DNA from 3 places in the Priestia sp. D51 genome. Region 2 is predicted to be linked to each of the others. Evidence: riboswitches for the same ligand, from Rfam matches in the RefSeq annotation. Region 2 holds a riboswitch; each other region holds the start of a gene.
The links. Region 2 has a riboswitch for thiamine pyrophosphate ahead of thiM (hydroxyethylthiazole kinase). Riboswitches for the same ligand answer to the same signal wherever they lie in the genome.

Region 1: linked by a shared signal. The riboswitch ahead of thiC (phosphomethylpyrimidine synthase ThiC) and the one ahead of thiM (hydroxyethylthiazole kinase) in region 2 are both predicted to bind thiamine pyrophosphate.
Region 3: linked by a shared signal. The riboswitch ahead of thiT (energy-coupled thiamine transporter ThiT) and the one ahead of thiM (hydroxyethylthiazole kinase) in region 2 are both predicted to bind thiamine pyrophosphate.

Annotation. Positions count from the first base shown of each region.
Region 1 covers NZ_JBLTIR010000019.1:21,456-31,429, forward strand. Annotated here, with positions in the region: gene ACNHOZ_RS27930 (undecaprenyl-diphosphate phosphatase) at 1-479, opposite strand, end outside; gene ACNHOZ_RS27935 (hypothetical protein) at 938-1,228, shown strand; TPP riboswitch at 1,310-1,424, shown strand; gene thiC (phosphomethylpyrimidine synthase ThiC) at 1,538-3,307, shown strand; gene ACNHOZ_RS27945 (VanZ family protein) at 3,475-3,930, opposite strand; gene ACNHOZ_RS27950 (cation diffusion facilitator family transporter) at 4,190-5,086, opposite strand; gene ACNHOZ_RS27955 (DUF3231 family protein) at 5,230-6,261, opposite strand; gene yhbH (sporulation protein YhbH) at 6,366-7,544, opposite strand; gene ACNHOZ_RS27965 (PrkA family serine protein kinase) at 7,869-9,764, opposite strand.
Region 2 covers NZ_JBLTIR010000004.1:236,252-246,225, reverse strand. Annotated here, with positions in the region: gene ACNHOZ_RS17990 (DNA-3-methyladenine glycosylase) at 1-476, opposite strand, end outside; gene ACNHOZ_RS17985 (UDP-N-acetylmuramoyl-L-alanyl-D-glutamate--2,6-diaminopimelate ligase) at 934-2,433, shown strand; gene ACNHOZ_RS17980 (hypothetical protein) at 2,531-3,037, opposite strand; gene ACNHOZ_RS17975 (GNAT family N-acetyltransferase) at 3,211-3,672, shown strand; gene ACNHOZ_RS17970 (TetR/AcrR family transcriptional regulator) at 3,934-4,533, shown strand; gene ACNHOZ_RS17965 (MFS transporter) at 4,630-5,847, shown strand; TPP riboswitch at 6,024-6,132, shown strand; gene thiM (hydroxyethylthiazole kinase) at 6,209-7,015, shown strand; gene thiE (thiamine phosphate synthase) at 7,029-7,673, shown strand; gene ACNHOZ_RS17950 (pyridoxamine 5'-phosphate oxidase family protein) at 7,701-8,129, opposite strand; RNA gene ssrS (6S RNA) at 8,276-8,453, opposite strand; gene ACNHOZ_RS17940 (hypothetical protein) at 8,563-9,183, opposite strand; gene ACNHOZ_RS17935 (helix-turn-helix transcriptional regulator) at 9,342-9,794, shown strand; gene ACNHOZ_RS17930 (anti-sigma factor) at 9,822-9,974, opposite strand, start outside.
Region 3 covers NZ_JBLTIR010000002.1:45,985-55,958, forward strand. Annotated here, with positions in the region: gene eutC (ethanolamine ammonia-lyase subunit EutC) at 2-715, opposite strand; gene ACNHOZ_RS06870 (ethanolamine ammonia-lyase subunit EutB) at 730-2,100, opposite strand; gene ACNHOZ_RS06875 (ethanolamine ammonia-lyase reactivating factor EutA) at 2,127-3,545, opposite strand; gene thiT (energy-coupled thiamine transporter ThiT) at 3,702-4,310, opposite strand; TPP riboswitch at 4,343-4,443, opposite strand; lysine riboswitch at 4,618-4,802, shown strand; gene ACNHOZ_RS06885 (amino acid permease) at 4,905-6,344, shown strand; gene ACNHOZ_RS06890 (hypothetical protein) at 6,381-6,749, opposite strand; gene ACNHOZ_RS06895 (GNAT family N-acetyltransferase) at 6,853-7,344, opposite strand; gene ACNHOZ_RS06900 (cysteine hydrolase family protein) at 7,439-8,023, opposite strand; gene ACNHOZ_RS06905 (cupin domain-containing protein) at 8,045-8,353, opposite strand; gene ACNHOZ_RS06910 (YqcI/YcgG family protein) at 8,328-9,095, opposite strand; gene ACNHOZ_RS06915 (LysE family transporter) at 9,248-9,889, shown strand; gene ACNHOZ_RS06920 (alpha/beta fold hydrolase) at 9,875-9,974, opposite strand, start outside.

The DNA.
Region 1 (9,974 bases), on a different contig from region 2:
CCTAGTGCTTGTCCATAAGACATTTGGTCCACCGTCTCTACACGCGGACGTTTAGGTCCAAACAAATCTGCTAGAATCATTAATACAGCTCCGACCACTAAGCCAATTAGCACCGTATTTAAAGAAAACAAATGTTCATCAATGTAATCATCAAACAAAAGGCCTAACACTCCTGCGGGTAACAAACCAACAATTACCTGCATTAAATTTAAGCGATTTGTCGGTCCAATTGCAGCAGCTGGTTTCTTTCCTAATCCTAATAAATTAATAAAACGATCTTTAAAAATAACAACTACTGCTAAGATCGACCCTAGCTGAATAACAATCTTAAATGTATTAGCTACTGGAGATGAAAATAATTCTTTTGAATTTAACCACAGGTCATCCACAATAATCATATGCCCAGTTGACGAAACGGGAGCAAACTCTGTTAAACCTTCTACAATCCCTAAAATGATTGCTACAATAATTTCCCACATAAAGCTATGTACCTTGCCTTTCTTTCAAATTAATAAGCTTATCGCTTCGTTTTACATGCTCAACTATTTTCCTATTTTGACACTTGCTTTTTTATCATAATTGTTAAAACTATGAAATACAATGTGTATTTGCAAAAAGATAAGAATCTTTAATAATTTGTAATAAAAAGCTTACATGCTAAAACCAAAAAACAAGATATCAGCTTTTATTTATTTTAAAAAGCAGTTACTATGTTCAGTATAAATTCTGGTCCCTTAGCTAAAAATGAATCATCTAGACTATTTTTCTTTAGTGTGAAAAAATGACTAAATCATTATGTTTTTTCCATCCCCCCTTACTGTCATCTATCATTTTAATCCAATAGGGCTGACTTATACGACATATCCCCTAAGTAATTTGAAACTTTTTTCTCTCTTTTCTCGTATATAGTAGTATCTTTTTTAGGAGGCTTTTTACTATGAATGGAAATGTACGTACAATGAAATGGGTCACTGCTGGGTATGAAGCCTTGCTGGGAATTCCTTTAATTGGCGCGGGGATTGTTATGGGCTTTAGCTATACTCCTCTTTTTATTGGATTTATTCTTCATGCTATCACACTCATTTTAGCTAATAGACGAGGGTTATCTGCTTATGGAAACATACTAGGGCTTGTTACCTCACTGGTTGCTTGGATTCCATTTTTGGGATTTATCATGCATATTATTACAGCTATTGTGATTGCAATCGATGCTGCTAGACAACGCTAATTGTCTAGCTTTTTTTATTTAAGGGTTGATTTTTTACCGAATGATGGTAAACTTAAGCCGTAAATTGAATAATTTGAATGTTATTTCTACTAGGGGTGTCTGATAGCTCAGACTGAGAGAAGAGTGCAATAAAACTCTTTAACCCTTTGAACCTGATTTGGGTTATACCAGCGGAGGGAAGTAGTCTTGAAAAGAATAGTATATGTTTATTCTTTTTTTGCCTATTCCATCGGGTTCTGTCTATCACAGAACCCGATTTTTTTATGGTTCGGTATAGCTACACTTTATGCGAAACCGGAGGAATATGTAATGTCAAAACAAAATGTATCAGTTTCTATGAAAAAGCCTTTTCCAAACAGTCACAAAGTATATGTCCAAGGATCCAGACAAGACCTTAAAGTGCCTATGCGCGAAATTCATCAGTCTCCTACTACAGGGTCTTTTGGTGAAGAAGAAAATTGTCCCGTACGTGTGTACGACACGAGCGGTGTTTATACAGATCCCTCTTATGAAATTAATTTACAAAAAGGATTACCGGCTCTGCGCGAAAAGTGGATTGCAGAACGAAACGATGTAGAAACATATCAAGGCCGTACGGTTCAGCCACAGGATAACGGTTATTATGATGGTGATCCAAGAGATCAGTACGAGCGCTTTATTATTAATCGTTTACCTTTGCGCGCGAAAAAAAATCAAAATGTAACGCAAATGCACTATGCGAAAAAAGGAATCATCACGCCCGAAATGGAATTTATCGCTATTCGCGAACAGATGGATCCTGAAGTTGTGCGTGAAGAAGTAGCAAGAGGACGTGCAATTATCCCTAATAATATCAATCACCCTGAGAGCGAACCGATGATTATCGGCCGCAAATTCCATGTAAAAATTAATGCTAATATCGGAAATTCAGCTATTCGTTCAGCTATTGAAGATGAAGTAGAAAAAATGACATGGGCAACGCGTTGGGGAGCCGATACAATTATGGATCTATCAACAGGAAAGGATATTCACACAACACGCGAATGGATTATCCGCAACTCGCCTGTTCCTGTAGGGACCGTTCCTATTTACCAAGCGCTTGAAAAAGTAAAAGGCGTAGCAGAAGATCTAACGTGGGAAGCATACCGTGATACATTAATTGAACAAGCAGAACAAGGTGTTGATTACTTTACTATTCACGCAGGTGTTCTTTTACGTTATATTCCTCTGACAGCGAAACGTACGACAGGTATTGTTTCACGCGGAGGATCCATCTTGGCGCAGTGGTGTTTAGCTCATCATGAAGAGAACTTTTTATATACTCGCTTTGAAGAAATCTGTGAAATCTGTAAAGCATACGATATTGCTATTTCGCTTGGCGATGGGCTACGTCCTGGTTCCATTGCAGATGCTAATGATGAGGCACAGTTCGGTGAATTAGAAACGCTTGGTGAATTAACTAAAATTGCTTGGAAACACGATGTTCAAGTTATGATTGAAGGTCCTGGACATGTTCCAATGCATCTCATCAAAGAAAACGTAGATAAACAAATGGAAATATGCCAGGAAGCTCCCTTCTATACTCTTGGACCGCTTACAACCGACATCGCTCCAGGCTATGACCATATTACATCAGGTATTGGTGCTGCAATGATTGGCTGGTTTGGAACAGCTATGCTTTGCTACGTAACGCCAAAAGAACATTTAGGACTCCCGAATAAAGAAGACGTTCGCGAAGGCGTTATCACCTATAAAATTGCTGCGCATGCTGCTGACCTAGCAAAAGGCCATCCAGGAGCACAAAAACGCGATAATGCTCTGTCTAAAGCAAGATTTGAATTTAGATGGAATGATCAATTTAACCTGTCACTAGATCCAGAGCGCGCAAAAGAATATCACGATGAAACACTTCCCGCTGAAGGTGCTAAAACAGCCCATTTCTGTTCAATGTGTGGACCTAAATTCTGTTCGATGCGTATTTCTCAAGATATTCGTAACATGGCTCAAGAAAATGAAAAAGATGTAAACGAAGTAAGAAAAGAAGGAATGAAAGAAAAAGCTAAAGAGTTTGTTAACAGTGGTTCAAATATCTATCAATAATGAAGTAGAACAGCTTAAAAAACAAATTAAGCAGCTTGAAGGAAAGTTATTATTTGTTCAGCAAAATTGTCAGCACATTATCGTTGAATCCTCACATTCTTCCGTAAGACGCTGCATTAAGTGTTTCTATCAACAAGATGCAAAAAGGACTTCGTAAAGAAGTCCTTTCATCTTTTTTTGAAACGTGCTTTCAGCATGTTCTTAATCCAATATAGTATTTTAATAATAACCCAGCCTATAAATGTACCTAGCGTATTCAAAAAGATATCATCAATATCAAATACTCGTTCCGTTAGCTTGTACTGTAAAATTTCAATCAGAAAACTGATTAAGAAACCCGTCGTAAAGACTTGAATAAAACCGTCAAACCACTTCATAAACAACGGAATAAACATTCCAAGCGGCGCAAACATCACGATATTTCCCAGTATATTTGTCAGAGTGAGCATTATATTACCGCTGTCCCACATCAGACGGATTGTACTAAATAAATCCAAGTTCATTGCTTTTCCGTAAACATGTTCGTTTTCCCGTATGAGCGTAGCGTAAATGACCACTGCCGTATACGCAATAAATAGAGTGAACATGACTTTTTTAACAATTGACCTGATGCTTACATTCACTTCAACATCACCTTCTTTGACTCCCAAAACCATTTATTATTATCTATATGTACCCGTCCACTGCTTTCATTCGTAGTGAATGCATTTATATGCTTTTTTATCCTATCACATCAATAAATAAATACAATTCCCTTTATACAATTTTATTAAACTTGATTCTTTATAAATAAAAACCCTCATTATTTTATGCTACTCATTTCATTAATTTCTACATATATAAATAATAAGAAGCAGCGAGTAACACTTCGCTGCTTCTTATTTAATCTGGATAATAAGGATTCAAATGGATTAATACTTCCTGAATATTATCATGCTTTTTCATAAGTGTAGCTTTGATTTCTCGTCCTAAATCATGACCTTCCTTAATTGTTTTAAAGTGGTCAATTGAAATACGTACATCCACTAATATGTAATGGCCATGTTCTCTTGCTCGAACGCGATCAATCCGCTTCACATCTTCAAATTCATAAATACTTTCTTCAAGTTCTTTCAGTAGCTCTTCATCAATATTGCCTTCCATTAAGATTTGAAAAGACTCTCCCATCATTTGTCTGGCAATGTTAAAAATTAAATAAGCAACAAAGATACTTGCTATTTTATCTCCGTATAACAGCAGTTGAACATCCATTTTATCACCAATAATGGATAATAAAACACCAATTGCCGCTGCAATAGAAGCAACAATATCTGCTTTATGATCAAATGCAATTGCCTCAATTGCCTTACTGTGGTGCTGCTTGGCTACGTTTAAAGAATAACGGTACAATAATACCTTTGCTATGTATGAAATAACAGCAATCCACATGGCTAAAATATTTGGAGATTCAACCGGATGGAATAAACCAACGACTCCTTCAAATACCACATAAAATGATACAAGCAATAAAATAATTCCTACAATTCCTGAGACAATTACTTCTGCTTTTCCATGCCCGTATGGATGATCATCATCTGCTGGCTTATTTGCTACTCGTATAACCAACAAGACAATAATAGAGGCAAATACGTCCGCTGCAGAGTGAATACCATCAGCAAATACGGCATCACTATTTCCAATCCATCCTACTATTACTTTTCCTAGCGTAAGGGCAATATTGCTCCATACGCTAATCCATGCTACTTTTTTCGCAATGGACTCCCTTATACTATTATTCATTTGCACACCTCGACTTACTTCTTGAAAAATCAGCTTTTTTATCTTATCACTGTTCATTCAAGTGGGTCTAGAGCAACCTATTTTCATTTAGCTATATATGTTTCAGCACCGCAAAATTACTGATAATCCACAACATATCTTTCTTATTTCTCTGCCAACTTCTTATGATCAGTTGCCATTGGAGGTTCTTCCATCCACCCTTGCTCAATCATAATTCGAATTCCATCTTTTCCGTACTTCCCTATACGCCCAATTAGCTGAGAAAATTCTACTGCTACATCCGAACGGAAGGCCATAGACAAACCAGCACCGCAGTTATCAATAGCGATCGTCACCGCTGTAGAAGTATGATACATCATCAGCTTATCTGAAAACGGTGAAATCGGTGAGTTGGTTACATATGCATCAAGCAGCCTCGGACTTGGTAAATCAGCTTCAGACAGTAACTCGGTGAAGTGCTTGATTTGCTTACTTGCAAGCTTGACTCCATCAAAAAAATAAGAGCGTAATTTTTGTGTGGTAGCTACTTGACTAAAGGCCAGCATCAGCGTTTTACCTAATACATTTGTATTAACAATTTCTTGAATGGCGGTAACCTCTAAAGAAGTTAAAGGATGCATTTGAGAGAAAAATGGTGATATAAATGTTTTTTCGTCCACAAAATTCACTTTTACAGGATAAGGAATAACCGGAGGTCTCATCAGCATGCTTTTTCTTAAAATAACGTGGTTAGAATTCTCTAAAAGAATGTCGCTTTCTTTTACACATCGAGATAGGTGGTCATAAATATCTTGCCTTCTCACTGCGCTTAGCGCTCTGGCATATTTCTTCATACCTCCAATGGCCATTTCGTTTACATAAATAGCCATAAAAATATCATCGAATAAAGCAGGAACTCCTTTGTTCACATCTTGTTCCCCAAACCCTACTGGAATTGGAATTTTTTCTGAACTGAATAATTCCGTCAATTCGTCTACATGAGTTTGTGAAAACTGATGTGCTTTTTTTAAAAGTTCCTTAATCTCTGGATCTTTTACAACAGATAGAAAATATCCAAGAACGCATACATACAGCGTATCGCCTAAATATTGCGCCCATAAGTAACCTAACTCGGCTGCATTCAACCGCTGATTTTGTTGATGTTTTTGCATTTCACTCTTTATATTTTCGTTCATTCACTTATTCTCCTTTTGGATAAGGTCGTACTTTTACTATCTCCAAAGAAGCGCTGAATAAACCGCATAAAAAAGACCTAGATAACAAGTCTAGGCCTTTTAGGTTATGCATATTTTTGGTCTTCGGTCTCTTTTCTAAAAAAGCTTTTCATCGCATGAAAAACGTCTGATTTTTGTTTTAAAATAAAGTGTCTAAAGCTTTCGTCTTGAATGTTTTTGTACGCAGACATTAAAGTGGAATGTCGATTGTACTGATTCACTTCCCCATACCCAAACATATTTGACACTTTCATTAATTCATTTACTAACTTTACACACCTTGCGTTATCTGAAGTTAAGTTATCACCATCTGAAAAATGAAACGGGTAAATATTATAACGGCTCGGATCATACTTTTGGTTAATTAATTCAAGCGCTTTTCGGTAAGCAGATGAGCAGATGGTTCCTCCACTTTCTCCTTTGGAGAAGAAGTCTTCTTCTGACACTACTTTTGCCTCTGTATGATGCGCAATAAATTCAATTTCCACCGTTTCGTATTTCGTACGTAAAAAGCGTGTCATCCAAAAGAAAAAGCTTCGTGCCATATATTTTTCCCATATGCCCATCGAACCGCTCGTATCCATCATAGCTAAAACGACTGCTTTCGATTCTGGCTTTATAACTTCATTCCACGTTTTAAATTTTAAATCCTCCGGATAAATAGGATGAAAAGCAGGCTTTCCTGTCATTGCGTTTCGCTTATAAGCGCTCATCATCGTTCGTTTTTTATCAATATTCCCCATCAAACCTGTACGTCGTATATCATTAAATTCAATGTGTTCCACAACAATTTGATCAGATTCTTTTCGCTGAAGATTAGGCAGTTCTAATTGAGCAAATAAAGCCTCTTGAAGTTCCATGAGGGACACTTCCGCTTCAAAGTAGTCTTCTCCAGCCTGGTCACCTGCTCCTTGACCTTTTCCTGCTCCTTTTTGACCATCTCCAGCAGATCCGTCACGTGCTACTACATCCCCAACTTTACTGTCTCCATCACCTTGACCCACATGTTTGTTTTTATCATAATTGTACCGAATTCGATATTCATCCAATGATTTGATCGGGATTTTAACAACTTCTCTTCCATTGGACATCACGATATTTTCTTCTGTAATTAAGTCCGGTAAATTATTTTTAATGGCTTCTTTAATTTTTTCTTGATGTCTTTTTTGATCATCGTGGCCTTTACGATGGAGGGACCAGTCTTCTTTTGAGACAGCAAAACTTTTATCTACTTCTTTTCCCACGCTATTCCCCTCCTTATTTAAAAAACACCTGCACGTTTTTACTCGGCATGCATAAGCTATACCGAAAGTTTCTGACAAATACCTTTAGTTCAAAGGTTGGTTACTCTTATCCTATGCGCAAGAATGGTATACTTGCTAACTAATTCTTTTACTGTTAACTATTCATTTTATAGTGTCTAGTGTCATGTATATGTTTATGACTTATCATATGATGGTTAAGTGCAATGCGTACTACACAATAGCCTAATTATGCAGAGTTTATTTTAAGAGATAAGAAAAACATGGCACAGATCGGAAGTGCCATGTTTTCTTGTTAGTACTGAGTTATCGATTTAACAAACTTCCTACATAGCGCAGCAGTTCATTAGCAGATACTGAATTGTATCCATGCTCATCAATCAATCGAGCCACTACTTCATTTACTTTCTTCAGCTGCTGCTCATCTGGTGTTTTAGTGGACGTTGTAATTTTCACTACGTCTTTTAAATCTGCAAACAGTTTTTTCTGAATCGCTTCACGTAAGCGTTCATGAGAATTATAGTCAAATCGTTTTCCTTTACGTGCATAAGCGGAAATACGAATTAAGATTTCTTCGCGGAATGCTTTTTTCGCATTTTCTGAAATACCAATTTGTTCTTCAATTGAACGCATTAATTTATCATCTGGATTTAACTCTTCTCCTGTTAGCGGATCACGAAGCTTATTTTTGTTGCAGTATGCTTCGACATTATCTAAATAATTATCCATTAATGTTTTAGCAGACTCTTCATAAGAATAAACGAACGCTTTTTGTACTTCTTTTTTAGCAATTTCATCATATTCTTTACGCGCCAGAGAAATATAATTCAGGTAACGCTCTCGGTCCTCAGCAGAAATAGACGCATGCTGTGCTAATCCTTCCTTCAATGAACGCAGTACATCTAATGCATTGATTGATTTAATATCTTTTCGAATGATGGTAGACGAAATGCGGTTAATGACATAACGTGGATCAATACCGCTCATTCCTTCATCCGTATATTCTTTTTGTAACTCTTCTACGTCTGCATCGTTATAGCCTTCTACAGATTGACCGTCGTATAAGCGCATTTTCTTTAACAAATCGATATCGCCTTTTTTAGGCTCTTTTAATCTTGTTAACGTAGTAAAAATAGACGCAATACGTAGCGTATGAGGGGCAATATGAACATCTGATACGTCACTTTCACGAATCATTTTGTCATAAATTTTTTCCTCATCACTCACTTTTAAGTTATATGGAACAGGCATTACAATAATTCGTGAATGCAAAGCTTCATTTTTCTTATTGGAAATAAACGAGCGATACTCTGTTTCATTTGTATGAGCTACAATTAATTCATCTGCACTAATTAAAGCAAATCTTCCTGCTTTAAAGTTTCCTTCTTGGGTTAAAGAGAGTAAATGCCATAAAAATTTCTCGTCACATTTTAACATCTCCTGGAACTCCATCATTCCCCGGTTTGCTTTATTAAGCTCTCCGTCAAAGCGGTAAGCGCGCGGATCTGACTCAGATCCATACTCTGCAATTGTTGAAAAGTCAATGCTTCCTGTTAGGTCAGCAATGTCTTGAGATTTCGGATCAGAAGGACTGAACGTTCCAATTCCAGTTCGTTTGTCCTCTGAGAAGAAAATGCGTTCGATGATGACGTCTTCAATTCTGCCGCCATACTCTTCCTCTAATCGCATTGTATTTAAAGGAGATAAGTTTCCTTCAATTCGGATACCATACTCTTCAAAGAAGTCTTTACGTAAATGATGTGGAATTAAATGCAGCGGATCTTCATGCATTGGGCATCCTTTAATAGCGTAAACAGCTCCTCGATCAGTAAGCGAATAAGCTTCAAGCCCTCTTTTTAACATGGTCACTAGCGTCGATTTACCACCACTTACTGGACCCATTAAAAGTAAAATACGTTTACGAACATCTAAACGCTTTGCAGCTGGGTGAAAATATTCTTCCACCAAGCGTTCTAGCGAATCTTCAAGTCCAAACATTTGTCCACTGAAAAATTTATAATGTCTTTTACCATTTACCTCTTCAATTCCTGCATCCTTTATCATGTTGTATACTCTAGAGTGTGCAGGCTGAGCAATTAAAGGCTCATCTTTAATCAGCTTTAGGTACTCTTCAAATGTCCCTTCCCACTTAAGACGATTCTCTTCTTCGCGGTATCTTTCAACTTTCTTTAATATATCCATTAAAGGACCTCCCCTACTAGTTATGGTGCTAGTGAACAAGATTAATACAATCTATGCAGCAAAATGTTTGAACATGCTTTTTAAATTGTAAAATTCAGAAATTTGTCCTTGCTAGGCATTCACAGTGAAGTATTTATTAGCTATAATAAAAGAGTAAGAAGGAACGGTTAAATTTTATTAGAGAACTTACGTCTCTAGAAGAGTTATTTT
Region 2 (9,974 bases):
TAAAGAGGAGGGGTGGTTAAATCATGACCGTACAAATCCATTGAAACCCCTAGTGCTTTTGTTAGTTTCCCAGGACCGTTTGTCCAATTTATTTCATTTTCCATCCCTCGACGTCTAGTTTTCATCAAATCTTTTCCGCTAAATGGCTCAATAGCTCGAATGAGGACGCCTTCTGGACAATCGATGTCGCTGCTTACAACATTGAGTAAACAATGTGTATGCATTGTATGCGTATAGGCATGACCAGGAGGACCGAACATTACCTCTGTTCTTTTTGTGCGCCGGTTATTAAAGCTATGAGCTGCTCGGTCGAAAGGCCCTTTATAAGCCTCTGTTTCCACAATAAAACCAGATGCAGCTCCTTCTGCCGTTTCGTGAACAAGAAGACATCCTAACAGCGACTGGGCTAGTTCAAGCGTAGGCTGTTGATAAAACGAAAGAGGAAGTGGTTCAATCGCTAAAAGAGAACGCGTCATTTGCTGTAGTCCATCCTTTCAAAGCAAAGTCATTCACGCTGTTATTGCGCATCTTTTATTATGATGTTTTCTTTGTTATTTTGCAAAGGGAGGGACTGATTCATACAGTAGTCTTTCTTACCCACGTTCAAGTATTTATCATGATTCAACTTACTCTATGAAATTATTTTAAAGAAGGGTTTCGTTTTGCACGTGTAGGGGGAATATTTTACTACAATACTTTGCTTTTGTTGCTGGTATGATATACACAGTTCATCCATATTTTACATGCTTTTAGTTTTTAAAAATAGTGATCCGTCTTTTCTTTATTTTCGTTCTACACATGAAAGCAAAATAAAAAGATTGAATTGTAGAAAGCTCTTTATAAATGGAGATAAAGAAAAAATATCCTTCAAAGAGTATTTAAGGGATTTTAGAACATATTAAAAATAAAATTTATACACTGTGAGGAATAGCTATGAACATCCACTTTGATACATTAACGAATTTATCAATTAAACATATTTTTGGGCCTGCATCTCAAACAATCACCCATCTCACATATCATTCAAAACAAGTTCACGACGGATCCGTATTTTTTAGTATAAAAGGTGAAAATGAAGATGGACATCAATATATTAAAGAAGCTATAGCTAGAGGAGCCGTAGCAGTCTTTGGGACAAGCATCGAGGAGCTTCGTCTTTTGAGCACTCAGTATTCTCACTGTACGTTTTTAGCTGTTGACGACGTTCGCAAAGTAATGGCGTCTTTTTCTAAAATGTATTTTGATTATACGGATGAAAAAATTGAGACAATTGGCGTTACAGGTACAAATGGCAAAACAACCGTAGCAGCTTACGTAAGGTCGCTTTTAACTCTTTTAAAATTGCCAACAGGATCGATTGGAACGACCGGCATTTGGTCATCAAAGCAGAAGTTAGTTTATAAAAAAAGTACGCCTACAACACCTGAGTCGGTAGACTTGCATAAAATTTTTTATGATTTGTATACAAGAGGTGATGAAGCGGCAGTGATGGAAGTATCTTCGATTGCGATTGATCAGCAGCGAGTAGAAAATATTTATTTTGATGTAGCCATTCATACAAACTTATCGGAAGAACATTTAGAGTATCATAAAACGTTTGAGCACTATAAAAAATGCAAGATGAAATTATTTCAACAGGCCAAACATGCCGTTATTAATATAGATGATCAGGACATGGGAAAAGACTTAAGCAGGGTATTTGAAGGACCTAAAGTCACGTATAGTTTATTAAATAACAAGGAGGCAACTCTGCAAGCAACAAACATCACCGTCAAAGAAGGAGGCTCTTTCTTTGATTTACTTTATAAAGGACAGTCATACAAAGTAGCAGTGCCTGTATATGGTGATTACAACATTGCTAACGTGCTAGCGGCCATTGGTACAGCTGTTCACTTTGAATACCACATTGAAGATATTATTAGCGTACTTCCTCAATTGGAAAGTCCAGAAGGGCGATTTCAGGTGATAGAAGGTCCTAATAACCAAAAAGTGATTTTAGACTATGCCCATACGCCCGTTGCCCTTATGCGTTTGGTAGAAGAAGTAAAAAAGATGGAGTATAACCAGCTGATTGTCATGATTGCAGGGATCGGCATTCGAGATTTTAATAAAATGCCTAAAATGGCGCGTACCATTGAAGGAAAAGCTGATGAAATTATCGTAACGGTTGATCATCCAGGTTATCATGATCCCAACGTAATTGTAGATCAAGTGATGACAGGTTTTTCGAATCCGAGCGCAAGCAATATTCACCGCGCCCCTACTCGAACAGAAGGAGTATTAAAGTCGCTTTCTTTGGGAAAGGCGAATGATATTATTTTACTTACAAGCGGCTGTATTAACGGCGCTCAGCTTGTAAAAGGAAACGAAATTCCGCATTCAGATGAAGACATTATTGCCTCTTATTATGCATCGTTAAGCAATATTTCCTGATATTCTTCTTCATTTATTGAACGAACGTGGAGAAATTGAAACATCATACGAAAGAAGGTCTCTTACTGTTTTTAGAGACCTTCTTTTTGCATGGGAACTATAGGCTGTTTTCGCGCTGTGTTTTTGGTTCTTCAATTTTTACATCATGTTCTTTAGCCAGCTTTTTAATAGCTGCATTGTAATCGCGTATACCTTTTCGTGCTTCATCAAGCATAGCGTTTGCCTCAGCAATAAGGTTGCGGTCCTGCTTTTCCAAAGCACTGACAATTTTAATAAAAGCATTATACTGGGTATTGGCAGCCTTTATATAGCCTTCATGAACCTTTCGAAGATCGTCGGTTTCTACATCGATGTTTTCCAGTTCGTCAACAAATTTACGATAGGTAGGAATGACTTCACTCGTCATCGTATCGTACATAACAGCGTCACTTGTGTAGTTAGCGCCTGTAACGGAATCGTATGCGTCAATCGCCTCTTTTTCAAGCTGAGCCGCTTTCTTTAAATCTTGATTGTTATAATCGATTAAATCATCTTGAACAGGATCACTAAAGCAGGCGGATAATAAAAACAAAAGAGGGACAAGACAAAATAAAACTTTCTTCAACGAATTTCACCTCCGTTTAACAATGTATGAAACATCTGCTTGGCAAAGTCTGTTTTAATAACTGGAGAAAAAGAAGGGAGTGTATAAAAGGATTTTTAAAGGTCGACAGTGAATGTATTCATAAGTCGGTTTGTAGTTGACCACCCTTTAGTAGCAGGAAGGAAGAGAAGATGATTAAAATAAAAAGAGACCACTTAACGAACAATGAAGTTATTGAGCTAGTAAGTTCTCACCTTCAAGGAATGAACTTACATTCCCCCCCTGAAAGTATTCATGCTCTAGATATTGAAAGTTTAAAACAACGTCATATTACGTTTTGGAGCGTGTGGGAAGGAAGTCAGCTAGCAGGGTGCGGAGCTGTAAAAGAGTTAGATGAGCACCACGGAGAAATTAAATCGATGCGAACAGCTACCGCTCATTTACGGAAAGGAATTGCTAGAGAGCTGCTGCAGTACATAATAAATGAAGCGCAAAAACGAGGGTACCGACGCTTAAGCTTAGAAACAGGATCCGCACCCGCTTTTGAACCGGCTAGAAAGCTATACGCCAGTTTTGGATTTTACGAGTGCGAACCGTTTTCTACCTACAAAGAAGATCCATACAGTGTGTTTATGACAAAGAAATTGAATGAGTAAAAGACAGGAAAGAAGGCGCAGATGATTTGTTTATTTGTATGCAAACTGTGCGGGCAAGCAGCGGTCATTTATCCTGTTAGCAAGTAAGCTTTTTAGGCAAAGCCTTTTTAGGAGGCTTTGTTTTGGTAATGATTCATATAAAAAGGTATAAACTAGGTTTTCTCACTAGACAAAAAGGTTTTTCCTATGTAGTATAGGTGTCAGATAATACAAAACGAATGTTCAGTATAAATAATAAATGTACGGGGCGGTGGAAATAGCTTGAATAAAAAAAAGCTTCAAAGTGAACAAACCAAAAGAAAAGTGGCAGATGCCGCTAAAGCATTGTTTTCTCAAAAAGGCTATAAAGCTACATCTATTGAAGAAATTGTAGAAGCTACGGGAAGCAGTAAAGGGAATATTTATTATCACTTTAAAAGTAAAGAAGGGCTTTTTCTTTATTTAATAGACGAATGGGATCTTGAGTGGGAACGAAACTGGAAAGAAAGAGAGTCTCTTTACAAAACAACAAGAGATAAGCTTTTTGGAATAGCGGAGCAAATCATTTTAGATGATTTGAATCATCCTCTTACGAAAGCTGCCGATGAGTTTTTTAACAACGAGGAAAAGGGCAGCGACATCGAAGAGCGAATTGATGAGATGGTGAAACGACACGTGGAGTTTAACCGGGAACTTTTGCAACAGGGCATCGATGAAGGCGAGTTTTCTCATAAAAATGCAGAGCAGCTTGCAGTAATTTTAGAAGGGCTGTTTGTTGGAATGAGCCGCATGTCTCGAAAAACGAGTACGGAAAATGCCCTGCAGCTTTACCATTCAGCAATCGATGTATTTTTAAACGGAATTATAGCAAGGTCTTCTTAAATAAGCGGGGATGCTTATTGTGGCAATGAGTAATCCCTCATTATTTTGTATTTTTATAGACCGAACGTTCAGTATTTTTGTAATCAGGAGGTTTATATGTCATTATTGTTAAGAAATCGAGCGGCGATTTTGCTGCTCATGCTAAATATTTTTATTATCTTTACGGGAATCGGTCTCGTTATTCCAATTATGCCAACCTATATGACGGAGCTTCATATCAACGGCAGCGTGATGGGGCTTTTAGTAGCGGTGTTTTCACTAACTCAATTTCTGTTTTCGCCTTTAGCGGGGCGATTATCCGATTCGTTAGGGAGAAAGAAAATTATTGTAGCGGGAATGATTGTTTTTGCCCTGTCTGAATGGTTCTTTGGTTCAGTGAGTACACCTCTTTTATTATTTGTATCCAGAATGCTAGGTGGGGTCGGGGCCGCGCTTATTATGCCTGCTGTTATGGCCTATACAGCGGACGTGACGTCTGCTAAAGAACGCGCTAAAGGAATGGGCTATGTGACGGCAGCGATTACAACAGGATTTATTATCGGGCCCGGTATTGGAGGCTTTTTAGCTGAATACGGCATGCGCGTGCCATTTTACATGGCCGCAGTAGCAGGAGGCTTGGCTGCAGTGATTACGCTTTTTGTTTTGCCGGAGTCTCGTCCTGTACAAGATCATGCTGTTTCAAACAATGAGAATCCAAAAGAAGATCGGCTGCTACTGCAGCTTATGAATTCCTACAAAGAACCTTATTTTTTAAGTTTAATTATCGTTTTTGTGACATCGTTTGGATTATCCAATTATGAAACGATCTTTTCACTATTTGTTGATCATAAATTTAGCTTTACGCCAAAAGATATTGCGTTTGTTATTACGTTTGGCTCTATTGCAGGAGCTGTTGTGCAGGTTACGATTTTTGGCTGGATTTTAAATAAGTTCGGTGAAAAAAGAGTCATTTCGTTTTGCTTGATGATGACGGGACTTTTTATTTTACTTACGCTATTTGTGCACACGTACTGGCTTATTATTGTTGTAACATTTATCGTCTTTTTAGCAACAGATATTTTACGTCCGGCAATAAGCACGCAAATGTCGATGATGGCACAAGACGACCAAGGGTATGTAGCCGGACTAAATTCTGCTTATACAAGTCTTGGGAATATTATTGGACCCGTTGTCGCAGGCTTTCTTTTTGATATAAACGTTAATTATCCGTACGTATCAGCTGCACTTGTACTGCTGCTTTGTTTTCTTTTATCTTTAAGAGCAGGGAAGGACCGAAAAACAGCTGTGAGAAATCAAGCGATTCAAGAGAAATGATAGAATTTTTAGGAGATAGAAGACCTCCAGTAGTTTACTGGAGGTCTTTTAATGATGCTTTTAGTAAAGCTGTAAGATTTACAACACCACTCAGCCTATAACGAAGCTTTATTTTATGGGCAAAACAGTGAAATGGTTGCAAATAAAAAAAGTTAATAGTAAACTTTAAACGTAGTAATAAATAGTATGGGAGCTTGCGCGGGGCAGGCTGAGAGTACAGGGGCGCCTGTTGACCATTTGAACCTGTTGGATAATGCCAGCGCAGGGAATGTGAGTACATACCAAAGCACTTTGCGCATGCAAGGTGCTTTTTTGTCTTTTTTTTTGCAGTGTTAAAACTAAATGAAAAGAGTGAGAGAACATGGATATTAGTAAAATTTCAGCTCAATTAGAAAAAGTAAGAGATACAAGTCCGCTTGTTCATAATATTACGAATGTTGTGGTAACCAATTTTACAGCAAATGGACTGCTTGCCATAGGAGCGTCACCTGTTATGGCTTATGCGAAGGAAGAAGTGGCTGATATGGCTCGAATCGCCGGAGCGCTTGTCTTAAATATGGGTACACTGACGGCTCAAGAAGTAGAAGCGATGAGAATAGCAGGAAAATCAGCAAATGAAAATGGCGTGCCGGTTATTTTCGATCCTGTAGGAGCCGGAGCGACACCGTTTCGTACAGAAGTGGCACGTCAGCTTGTAGAAGAATTAAATATTGCCGTTATTCGCGGTAACGCTGCTGAAGTTGCGAATGTAGTAGGCGAGTCATGGCTCATTAAAGGCGTTGATTCATTAGAAGGGCAAGGAGACGTCATTGAACTTGCTGAGAAAGCAGCGAACAAATTAGATACAGTGATTGTTATTACGGGGAAACAAGATGTGATCACCGATGGAAACACAACGTATACAGTAGACAACGGTCACCCGTTATTTACGAAGGTGACGGGTACTGGATGTCTGCTGACATCAATTATAGGAGCTTTCGCGGCTGTAGAAAAAGAATATGTCGAGGCAAGCGTTGCTGCTTTAAGTTTTTACGGAGTGGCAGGTGAAATCGCCGCAGCGAAAAAAGGTGAAGAAGGGCCGGGGAGCTTTCAAATTGAGCTGTTAAATCAGCTTCATCTTTTATCTGGACAGGATATTGAATCATATGCAAGAGTACATCAACGTTAAAAGGAGCGGGAAAATGACAAACGAAGAAATTAAAAAGCTGCTGAAAGTTTATTTTATAATGGGCAGCAATAACTGTAAAAAAGATCCGAAAGAAGTATTAAAAGAAGCAATTGAAGGCGGCGTTACCGTGTTTCAATTTCGTGAAAAAGGCGAGGGTGCCTTAACAGGAGAAGCGAAATATCAGCTGGCGAAAGAACTTCAGCAAATTTGTCAGCAGCACAGCGTTCCTTTTGTTGTGAATGATGATCTTGACTTAGCGATCCGCTTACAAGCAGATGGCATTCATATTGGACAAGAAGATGAAAAAGCTCATATTGTTCGAGAAAAAATAGGAAAAGGAATTGTGGGCGTCTCTGTTCATAATGTACAAGAGCTGCAGCAAGCGATAAAAGACGGGGCGGATTATGTAGGAATGGGACCTGTTTTTCCTACTTCTACAAAAAAAGACGCAAAAGCAGTGCAAGGTACAAAATTAATTGAAGAAGTGCGAAACCAGAATATTGACTTTCCAATTGTAGGAATCGGTGGCATCACGCCTGAAAATGCCAAACAAGTAGTAGAAGCAGGTGCAGATGGTGTTTCTATTATTACCGCGATTAGCTTAGCAGCGTCTCCAAAAGAAAAAGCAGCTCAATTGAAAGAAGCGGTAGGAAAATAAAAAAAGCGCACAGTGTGCGCTTTTTTATTATAGCTGAACGGTTTGAGGAGTTTCTTCGCCTTCATTCATAAAGCGAATTTCGTTTGGTGTAATTTCCAGAACAACATACTCAGGGTCATTTGGACCGTCAAACCATTCTTTCATGTGATCGTTCCATATACGTCCTTTTAATTGATCACCGGTACGAAGAACAGCTGTCCCGGATAATTCTAAGTATTGATCGCCATATCCTTCGCCGCTGTAGCCCAATAGTACGTGCACGTTCGGATTGGCTTCGATTTCTTCTGCCTTATGTGTATTGATATTTGTTGGTGTGTAAAGAGCGATACCATCTTCATCGCTGAAAAATGTCATATAGCGAGAGTGGGGTTTGTTGTTTACAACTGTGGCTAATGTTCCTACACGATTTCCTTCTAATACTTCATTTACTTTTTTAGCAATTTTTTGTTCATTCATTTTATCCATCTCCTTTATTACTTTTTATGTTCCTCAATCGAAGATAAATAAAACATACATGTCTAAAAAAATATAAGTTAACAATAAAATAATTATGTAAACTAATAAATAAAAAAATAAAAAAAGCTAGCTACAGCTAACTAAAAAATAAGCCCGCACTGCCGTAACCCTAAGTGTCTTAAATACCCAGATCTACTAGGTGGGTGCCCTCATAGCCGGGTTTAGCGTCCCAAGAAGGGCGTGCTATCTGCAGCTAAATTTTGAGCTCCCTTTTAACACTCAAAGGTTTAAGACAACATGAGTATACGCACAGCGCAGGTATGTATAACAAATGTAAATAAAATGCCGATATATAAATGTTTTCTAATTAATCAACTTTCATCGTACAAGAAATGATTATAACGGAATAATGAATGGAACGCAAGACTTTTATTTAAAGTTTTTCTTCTCTAACATCTTGGCGGTTATGCCGTAACAAAATAAAAAAAGGGCCCGCAACTGGAATGAAACATAAGAGAAGGTAAGGCCGGGATGCTATCTTTTCTTTTGTCATAACGGAATAAGAAAGCCACGTTAAAACAAAAAAATCAGCGGTCATCACGCTAACAAGCTGTGACTGCATAAAAGCATCTTCATAAGCTCTTATTGAACCTATGGATAGTCCGTATACGTAACCAGCAATCGTGAGTGCTAAGCATAGTCCAATCCATAGACGAGAAGAAATGATGGCAATGAAGCGTGAAGGAATACGCGAACGTGTTCGAACTTTTTGTCCTTTCCAATGATAATAGAACAAAAGAGAAAAAGCTCCAAGCGCAAATGATAGGAGAGAAAATGGCCATCCAGGCAGTTTGTACGTATCTTTTTTACAAATCATTACCATGAATAATACTGGGAAAAGCCCTAAAAAAGAGAATACCATAACTACGAGCGGATCTACCTGTTGAAAATTTCCTGTGACAAGGTTTTTAAACAGCATATCATCAGCGGCGCTTGCTCCCGGAGCTAGCAGAAAGGCGTATAGTACAAGCATAGTCCATACAATGATGTACATTACATATTCTCAACTCCTTTTAATTGTTTTAGTATACAAAAACCATTTCAGTATATTTCCCCGTTTTGTGATGAAGGGAAACGCTTGAAACTCTTCTTTAATTAGGTGTAATATTACACTAAAGACATGTGCGTGTATAGAAAGAAAGGGCTGTAAAAATGGATAAACAAGAAGTCATTAAATCCGTATCGGATAAAATACGATTAATTCGTTTAGAAAGAAACTATTCACAAGACAGAATGGCTGAAGTTATTGGTATTTCAAAAAAAACATTGGTTCAAATTGAAAAAGGGCGCACGGAAGCAGGGTGGACGACCACTGTTGCAGTATGCGGTTTGTTTCGTGACAGTGAAATCCTTCAATCGGTTTTAGGAGACGTCCCCTTAGAAGTAGTAGAAATCATTGCTCATAACGGCGTATCTTCTCCAAAAGATAAAACGCTCGGAGGAAGAGTATGGTGGAAAGAGATTCAAAAAGAAGGTTCTTTTCGTCTGCAGCAAAATATGATTAGTCAGCACTATCGTATTTTAGATGACCAAGACTATCGATGGTTTAGTTCATTTGATAAAAGTGAAGCTGTAGAAAGGTTTGAAGAATTAACGAAGAAATAAAAACAAGCACTTGTTTTCAAGTGCTTGTTACTGATTCATTAACGTGCCGGATGAAGGGCGGTTGAACCAATTCCATAGCTCTACATCTCCAAGTGAAGCGTAGGTGATAGACGGATCATTTTTTAATTTCAGCAGCTTTTTGGTAGGTCCTGTAATCACAACGCCGTACACACCGACTCC
Region 3 (9,974 bases), on a different contig from region 2:
TTTAGACAATAAGATGTACACCGCTTGTTTGCTGCTTAATCATTTTGTCAATCATGGTACCGATATGTGCGGCTGCCTCAATAGGAGGCGTTCCTCTTTTATGAATATTAGAAATAACCATACGATCAGACTCTTTTTTTCCTTTGCTAGGTTCATAGCACATGTAAGCACTCATGGATTCAGCACTGACCAGCCCAGGTCGCTCTCCAATCAATAGCACAAGTGCTTTTGGCTTTATGATTTCACCAATTTCATCCATACATGCAACTCGTCCTCCTTTTACAAAAAACGAAGTCCCGATACGAAGTCCATATGACTCCAGTGAATCAATTAAAGCAGGATACACGTCGCTCATGTTTTCTTCAATTGCCTTAGCACTCAGTCCATCTGATACCACTACTTGTACATCAGGCTGCTGCACGCAGTTTTTTAAAATCTCTTTCTTAGCGTCATCTGCTAATAACCTCCCTTGATCCGGCCGTTTTAAATAATGTTCTTTTGACTCCGCGCGTGTATTCACAGAAAAAAGGTTAAACTCAGATAGAATATCTTCTGAAACTGAGCCGTATACAGAGTCTACGGCTGCGGCATGATCTGTGCGAAAAGATAAAACGTCTTTTGTTAGCGGCCTTGTTCCCGTACGGCCAACACCTATGCGGGCAGGGGTAAATTGTTTAAGTGTTTCAAGCGGATTGCGATTTGACTTTGGTATCATAGTAAGCACCTTCCTTAAATCAAATTCATAAAAATAGTTGGGTCTCCAGCTCTTGATGTGAAGCGTCCGTTTTCCATAATACGCTGATCTTCAAGCCATTTTTGAAATAACGGCGTTGGGGTACGACCGAGTACATTGCGCACGGTTGCGATATCATGATAACTAAGAGACTGATAGTTTAGCATGCAGTCATCAGCCATGGGCACTCCTATTACAAAGTTCACCCCAGCTGTTCCTAGAAGCATACTTAAATTATCCATATCGTTTTGATCAGCATCCATGTGGTTGGTGTAACATACGTCTACTCCCATAGGTAAGCCGTGCATTTTGCCCATAAAGTGATCTTCTAGCCCAGCTCGCAGGACTTGTTTGCTGTTATATAAATATTCAGGTCCAATAAATCCAACAACCGTGTTAACTAAGAAAGGCTTGTAGTGGCGAGCTAAGCCGTAGCATCTAGCTTCGAGCGTTACTTGATCAATATTATAGTGGGCTTCTGCTGACAATTCAGAACCTTGTCCTGTTTCAAAATACCAGCGGTTCAGACCTTTTGCTGTCCCTTTTTCATGAATTAACGCTGTCGCTTCATCGAGCATAGACAGTGAAATCCCAAATGAATCATTACCGGCTTCTGTGCCTGCTAAACTTTGGAAAATCAAGTCAGCAGCTGCTCCTTTTTCGATTGCTCTCATTTGGCTCGTCACATGTGATAATACACAGTTTTGAGTAGGAATTGACCATTCGTTGATTATATTTTTTGTTTCATTTAAAAGCGCGTAGATATTATCCGTTGTATCAATAACAGGGTTAATTCCGATAACCGCATCTCCAATTCCATAGCTTAACGCTTCGTAGAGAGATGCTCTCATTCCTTTTAAGTTATCTGAAGGATGATTAGGCTGGGCTCTTGAAGCCAATACGCCTTTTTGACCGATAGTCGTTTGACAAGTAGTTTGCACTTCTATCTTGGCAGCTCCTTGAATTAAATCTAAATTGGACATAATTTTAGTAGCTGCCGCAATCATTTCGCTGTTTAATCCCTTGCTAAGCGCAAGAAGGTCTTCTCCGGTATGCTCATCAGATAAGATGTATTCTCTTAACTCCCCTACTGTCCAATTTTTAATAATGTCGTAAACCGATGAATCAATCTGACTTTCGATTAATGCCGAGACGTTGTCTTCATCTGCGCTTAGCAGCGGGTAATTTCGAATATCAGCAAGTGTGATATCAGCTAGCACTTGTTTGGCTGCCATACGTTCTTTCATTGACTCAGCGCTAACTCCTGCGAGCTGATCTCCAGAACGTTCTTCGTTTGCTTTGGCCATAATTTCTTTCAAGCTATAAAATGAAAATGTTTCTCCTAACAACCGGGTAGTTTTAAACATCGTTTCCTCCTTGTATGTTCAGTTGATTATGATGAAAAAGCGAGTGTTTTAATCGAAACAGAGATTGCCTCTCCAGCTACGGGTAACCCTAGATCGATATAATCTCCGTGGGTAAAGTCAATTTGATCTAAACAAATAATTTCTAATTCGTTCTCCTGTTTGGCTAGTGCTTGTCCTAAAGCTTTAGCAATATCCTGCTCGCATAAAACAACGAGGCACTTAGCTCCTTTAAAACAAGCACCAAATTCAGCGCTTATTACTTTTGCTAATTCTTGCAGCATTCTATAGCTGCAGTAAGGGAAATGAGATAAAGCAATAGCAACGGGAGGATCTTCTGCGCTGAAAACAGTTGAAGCCTGCATACATGCCGTTCGAGCTCTTTCTTGAAACAGCTGCGGATTCCACTCCTCCTCTTGCTGTACGGGTATCTCTATAATCGGAATATTTTTTAGCGGCAGCCGCTTTGATTCAATGTATACGGTTGATCCACTAACTTCTGTATTTTGCATACCAGCTCCAATGACAGTGGCTCGCGTTGTTTCAGCGGCTTGAGATACCTGTATGGCTTGAAACTGATAAGCTAGCAGCGGACCAATGTCTCCGTGTATGGCCACTTCCTTCACTGTTTTTGGTTTCTCCTTCTCTATCATGGCTCCTACTCCTCCCGAGACCATGATTGTCTCTGGCCGAGTAGAAGATCTTGTATGAGGGGAAACGAGCAGCAAAGAGGTTTGCTTCAGTGCGCTCACATAATCCACGGTTTCTTTAGCTAGCAATTTGCAAATAGACGAGAGTTTTTCAAATGTTGCTTTTTCGCCTTCTTGAAGCATCAGAGAATTATTTTTTAAAAATTCAGTTAAATAAGACGAAACGTAGGTAACAATACCATCTTCGTTTAGCCGAATTAATCTTCCGCCTACATGCAGGGTAAACGTTTCAATCACTTTTCCATTTTGACATAAGGCGATGTTAGCAGTGCCTCCACCTACATCAATGTTGGCAATCACTTTATTGGTTTCAGCAGAATGTTCGATTGCTCCCGAACCTTTTGCCGCTAACATTCCTTCTAAGTCAGCACCAGCTGTTGCAACAACAAAATTCCCAGCGTGTTCAGCTAGATAGTGAACGATACTCTCTGCATTTTGCTTCCGAGCCGTTTCTCCTGTGATGATCACAGCACCCGCCTCCACCTGATCTAAGGAGATCCCTGCTTTTTTGTACTCTTTTTCTAGTAATAGCGTTAACCTCCGAACATCGATTTCAACCTCGTTTACCATAGGTGTTGTATAGATGGAACTTGCATACGTTACGCGACGATCAATAATTTGACAGCCTGGCAGCGTAAACTGATTTTGTTGATTTGCTATTAACAGTTTGCTTACAATCAGTTTTGTTGTGCTTGTTCCAATATCTAAACCTATGCTCGTGATCCATTTCTGTAGCATACGATCAATCCTTTATCTCGTTTGAATATGTTGACTATCATAAAACAGTTTTTTGAATATTTCACTAACTATGTTATCAAACCTGACACACTTTTGTGTAAACAAAGGTGACAAATAAGAAAAAAGACTAAATCTTGGCAGATTTAGTCTTTTTTCTTATGATGAGTGTGATTTAGTTACAATCATTCTTGATGCCGATGGAATTAACAATGAAAGAATGACTAAGCAGGCTATTAGTGATCCTACCATTGAAATCCCGTTCATTGAAAAAGAATACCATAGAGCGGACATGCCCTTTGGCGCATATGACCCCCAGAAAATAATACCAGCAATAAAGTGCCAGAAATAACGTGCGAAGCTGCCGATAATAAGAGATAAAACAATTAAAACAAAAGCTTTTGATCTGTTATTGGTAGCTAAATTTGTTTTAATAGATTGTGAAAAAATACCTCCAAAACCTATAAAAGCAAAAGCTACAATATATTCAATAAATGTTTGTAGCGCTGTTAAAATATAAGCTGTTCCTGTCGCTAACTGCAAAAGCCCCCATAATAGACCGGATAGAGCCCCGCCTTTTACTCCCCAGCGAAAGCACATAATAAAAATGGGCACCATGGAGAACGAAATGCTCACAGCCGTCGCAATTTTAATTGAAGGCAAAAGGTCAAGTAGAAGTGCCAATGCTGCAAAAATAGCTATTTCAATTTTAGCCTGTAAAGGTAATGCTTTATTCACGTTTCTCACTCCTGTTTTTGAATCATTCATATCAAACGGTTTACACAGGAGTAAGCAAATATATGCTACTATTCCCACATTCCTACGCTAGCGTTAACTAACAGGTTCGAAGGGTCTGAACATTTCGTTCACTCTCAGCACGGCGGCTCCCCCTGTGGTACGTTTGGATATTTATGTAGTATAAAGACAATGTTTATTATACCATACGTAACAAAATAGATTCGAGAGATTTCAAAGATGTTTCTATTTTCTGAATCTATTTTTTATAATGACAATCGTTTTAGTATTTGTTATACTTCTTTTATGTCAATTGAATATAAAAAACCCTCATCCTAATCGATGAGGTAGAGGTCGCAGTTTTTAATAGTAAAGTAACGGAAATGCAGAGAACATTGAGGATGTTGCTTGAAAGGAAAAATTGCCGAAGTTTAAATCACTTCTCGGTTGATTTAAGCTGGGGCTGTCTCCCAACAGGAACAGAACTGTCACATCATGCGAGTGATGTGAAGAGCTATCTTCACGGAAGGTTGACGCGGTTTTCAGATTTAAAAGCGCGCACATATACTGCGGGCTTTTTTTATGTTATCCCGTCTCTTTCCGTACATTCGAAAGGAGTATTTATCTATGCAAGAGCAGCAAGAATTAAAACGTGGGTTGAAATCTCGCCACTTAACGATGATTTCATTAGGAGGAGCCATCGGAACCGGCTTATTCCTAGCAAGTGGTGGAGCAATTCACACAGCAGGACCTGGGGGAGCGCTTTTAGCTTACGCTATTATTGGCGTAATGGTTTACTTTTTGATGACCAGTCTAGCAGAGCTCGCAGCTTATATGCCTGAAGCTGGTTCATTTAGTACGTATGCGTCTCGTTTTGTAGATCCATCCTTTGGTTTCGCTCTCGGCTGGAACTACTGGTATAACTGGGCTATTACGATTGCAGCTGAATTATCTGCTGGAGCCCTTATTATGAAATTTTGGTTCCCGAACTCTTCTTCTATTTTATGGAGTGCCCTGTTTTTATTAATTATGTTTGGGCTTAACTACCTTTCTGTAAAAGGATTTGGTGAATCTGAATTTTGGTTTTCGTTAATTAAAGTAGTAACGGTTATTATCTTTTTAGTTATTGGTATTATGATGATTTTTGGTATCTTTAACAATGAAGCACCAGGTTTTAAAAACTTCACGCTTGGTGATGGACCGATTCACGGTGGATTCTTCACTGTACTAGGTATCTTTATGGCAGCTGGTTTTTCATTCCAAGGAACAGAGTTACTTGGAGTCGCAGCTGGAGAAAGTGAAGATCCGGAAAAAACGGTTCCTCGCGCAGTTAAACAAGTCTTCTGGCGCATCTTGTTATTTTATATTTTAGCTATTTTTGTTATTGGAATGCTTATTCCATACACAGCGAATTCATTAGCAAGTGATGACGTGCGAGTAAGTCCGTTTACTTTAATATTCGAACGAGCAGGTCTGGCGTTTGCAGCATCAGCGATTAATGCCGTTATTTTAACAGCTGTTTTATCTGCTGGTAACTCAGGCATGTATGCTTCTACGCGTATGCTGTGGAACTTAGCCAAAGATGGAAAAGCACCAAGGTTCTTAGCAAAAGTGAATAAACGAGGCGTTCCAGTTAATGCCTTAATCGCAACGGCACTTGTCGGTACACTTGCATTTGGTGCTTCATTTTTTGGAGACGGTGCGGTATATACGTGGTTACTTAACGCTTCTGGTATGTCTGGTTTTATTGCTTGGTTAGGAATTGCGATCAGCCACTATCGTTTTAGAAGAGCATTTGTTGCTCAAGGTCATGATTTGAGTGAACTTCCATATCATGCAAAACTTTTCCCATTTGGCCCTATCTTTGCCTTTATTTTATGTGCCGTTGTTATTTTAGGCCAAAACTATTCGGCGTTTATGGGTGACTCGATTGACTGGTACGGTGTACTTGTTTCTTATATCGGACTGCCTTTATTCTTAATTGTTTGGCTAGGATACAAATGGACGAAAAAGTCGAAGCTTATCCCGTTAAAAGAATGTCAAGTAACAGTGAAAAAATACGAATAAAAAAAGCTCTCTATTCTTTTGAATAGAGAGCTTTTTTTATATGAGCTGATCGGCAAAATGAAGAGATATATAAGCGGGTTGGTTTTTCATAACAAGCATATAACCTTTGAGGGGACGGTTATAGTAATCAGCAGCTTCGATATAATAAATACGCTGAATTAACCTGCTTAAATGAGTTGCAAAAGATGGAAGTTGGTGATTAGGAATGGTTTGGATGTAGTCTATGATTTCTTGTTTAGTTTGAAGGCCTGAACGGGTACATTCTAACAGATGAAAAAGCGGATCTGCTGCTATAGTAGATAGTTCAGAATTGTGTTTGATTCTATTCAGCTGGATATGCAGTTCTTTTTGGGACCATCTTTTCGGCACAGCTCTTAGATGTTGATATTGAAAATGTGTACTCATGATAGCTAACACCTTTCGTATTAAAATAATAAAACAACTTATTATTTTAATAACCTTTACACATGAAACTAAAACGTTACAATGTGTAAAGGCGTCATACATCTTATAAAATAAGCTGATAAAAAAGTACATCTTGCCACTGATCAAATTTCCAGCCCACTTCTTTAAACTCTCCGCAAAATGTAAAATTAAATTGCTCATGCATTTTGATACTGATATCATTTCCTTTTGTAATTCCTGAAATGACAACGTGATGGTCGAGCTCTTTAGCTAATTCCAAAATGCGCTTCATAAGCTGTTTCCCAATACCATGCCCTTGTTGATTTTTATCAATATAAATCGATAGCTCTACTGTTTGAATGTACGCTTCTTTATCTCGATACGAGGAAAGCGAAGCATAGCCCGCTACTACTCCATCTTTTTCCGCGACAATAAGTGGAAAAAGTTCATTGCTAATATGACTATTAAACCAGCCCCTTCTTTGTTCTACTGTTACAGGCGTTAAGTCAAAAGTAGCAGCACTTGTTTGAACGGACTGATTATAAATTTCAACAAGCATAGGTAAATCTTCTTCTTTAGCATAACGAATGATCATATGTACAAACTCCTTATAGTATAGAATTATCTTTATTTTACTTCTTTTAAGAAACATAATCTACATAAAAAACCGATGTGCGCATGCACATCGGTTATTGGTTTTGGGCATATTGAAAGGTTTGAAGGACTTGAAGAGTCTCTTTTGTAGAAACGACCGTTGCAAACTCTCCGTGCAAGGAAGACAGTGCGAATGTATGTACATCTTCTGCAAGAAGTCTGGTTTTTCCATCGTAGGACATACAATCAAAACAGGCCGTTGCATCGTTCGCAACATACGTCCTATACCCTAGATTTCCAGCCATGCGCGCAGTCGTAGAGACGCAGTGATTAGTAGTTAGTCCTATTAAGATAAGCGTATCATAGCCATTTGCTTTTAAATAGCTATCTAGCTCTGTTCCAATGAAACAGCTGTTCACGTGCTTGCGAATTAAGTATTCGTCTTCTTGTGGACCAAATCCTTCTTTGAATTGAAACCCCTTTGAACTTGGATGTAAAGGAGAGTCTGGATTTTCTGATGCATGCTGCACGTGAATGACAGGATAGTCTTGGCGCCTCCATGCTTGCAGTAGCGTCAGCATATTCTTTTCTGCATCTAAATTGTTTCTTTCTCCCCACTGGGGTGAATAAAACCCTTCTTGTACATCGATAAGTAGCAACACTGGCCGGGAACGTAGCATAAGCATCATCTTCTTTCGTCTTTATTTTAAAATGGAAATAACGTATGTGCATCCATCAGGACCGGCTTTTGAAGAATGAACCGTTTGTTTCGGTAAATGTATCCGATCTCCGGCCTGACATAGAACCGTATCACGTTCAACTGTAAAGTAAATAGATCCTTCAAGTATATGAAGAATTTCATCAGTTGGATGCGTATGAGACGGATGTGTTTGAAAAGCAATATCATGCTGTACTTCAACGTATCCAGTATACGCCGGAAGCAGCTCTTTAATTACTTCTTCAAACTTTCCGCCAACTCCTTTTTTAATAGAGGCTTTTTTTACGTCCATGCTGCTCACTCCTTTTTAATTTAAATGGACACTGTCCAGTAGTATTGTTATTATCATCGTGTAAAAAATATTGCTTCCACTCTCTGTTTTCCTGCTGTCCATACCAGCCTAACTCAGGGTGAGCTGATACGTCATCATATGTTTTTAACCGATCGCGGACGACTTTTTGTACATGCTTCCCTATTTTTGAATCTCCTGTCATACCTTCAAACACCCACCGCGGCTGAAATGTAATCATAAATCCTCTGCTCTTACGGCTTTTACGTAGAGAATGAGCAGGCGTATTACAGACGACAAAAATAGGTTCTCCGTGAAAACAAAATTCCCATAATGCATCTTTTGGGTCTTTCGGAATATCTTGCGGCCATTTCTTTTGATCAATTTGATGAATAAACGTCAGCGTATCCCAAAACATCGTTTCGTACTCTTCCATTGACCGTTCTTTATGTTCAGGCTTAAAGAATAACACAAAGGATGTATAGCGACCTATGGTCTTAAATGTATCTATGTATTCTCTAAGTGCCGCCGCTGCATGTTTAATATCTTGATAGTTATAAGGAGTCGTCACAAATGAAAAACGCAGTAAATCTTTTTTAAAGCCTTCCACCCCTAATATACAGGGAAATGGATTTTCTTCTGATAATATATCGCTTTGGAAATATTGAAAAGCATCTTTCCCCCAGAACGGGACATGCGTTGACTCTAAAATCTCATTAGCTCGAAAAAGCATTTTTGATGCCATTAAAACCCTCCTTATGGAACTCAACGTTACATGTGTATTAAAAAAAAGAAAGTTTATGAGTATTTTTAACTAAATCTCGCTTCTAAATTATAAAATTCTAATCTATATATATATAAGCTACTATTGGACAAGTTAGAAAGGAGGCTGTGTTTGTGGAGTGGTTTTTGATTGCTATAAAACAAATAATTCTAGGTATTAGTCTCGCAGCACCGGTAGGTCCAATTAATATAGAGATGATTAAAAGAGGTCTGACAAAAGGATTTTGGGCTTCTTGGCTAGTTGGTTTAGGAGGAATGACAGCCGATATCTTATTTATGCTTCTCATTTTAATAGGGTTAACCCCTTTTGTTCAGATGCAGGCTGTTACGGTTGTCCTGTATGCAACGGGTTTTGTCATGCTCACATTTGTTGGCTTTCAAAGTATGAAACAAGCTGTCTCTCGTTCCTTTTCAGTAGATGTAAATAACCCTTCTGCTAAAAAAGATAAGTCGTTTTTTACAGGTTTTTTTATTGCTCTTATGAACCCTTTAAATATTGTGTTTTGGTTTGGTGTATTTGGATCAAGCTTAAGCGAAAGCCTTCAAAGTCAAACGTGGCTATCCGTCTTTTTTCATAGCTTCTTTATTATTTTTGGCATCATTCTTTGGAATTTAAATATTGCGAGCAGCATTCATTTTACAAGAAAATTTATCACGCCTAAGCTTTTTCGCCTCATTACGTTAGGTGCTGGTTTTTTACTTTTTTTATTTGGCTGCCAATTCGGTTTTAAATGTGTATCCTTACTTATCGGCTGAGCTTTTATTGATGAGTTCAATAAGGGTGTCATTTACTTTCTCACGTTCATCATAAAAAAGACCGTGTCCACTATTTTCAAATGGG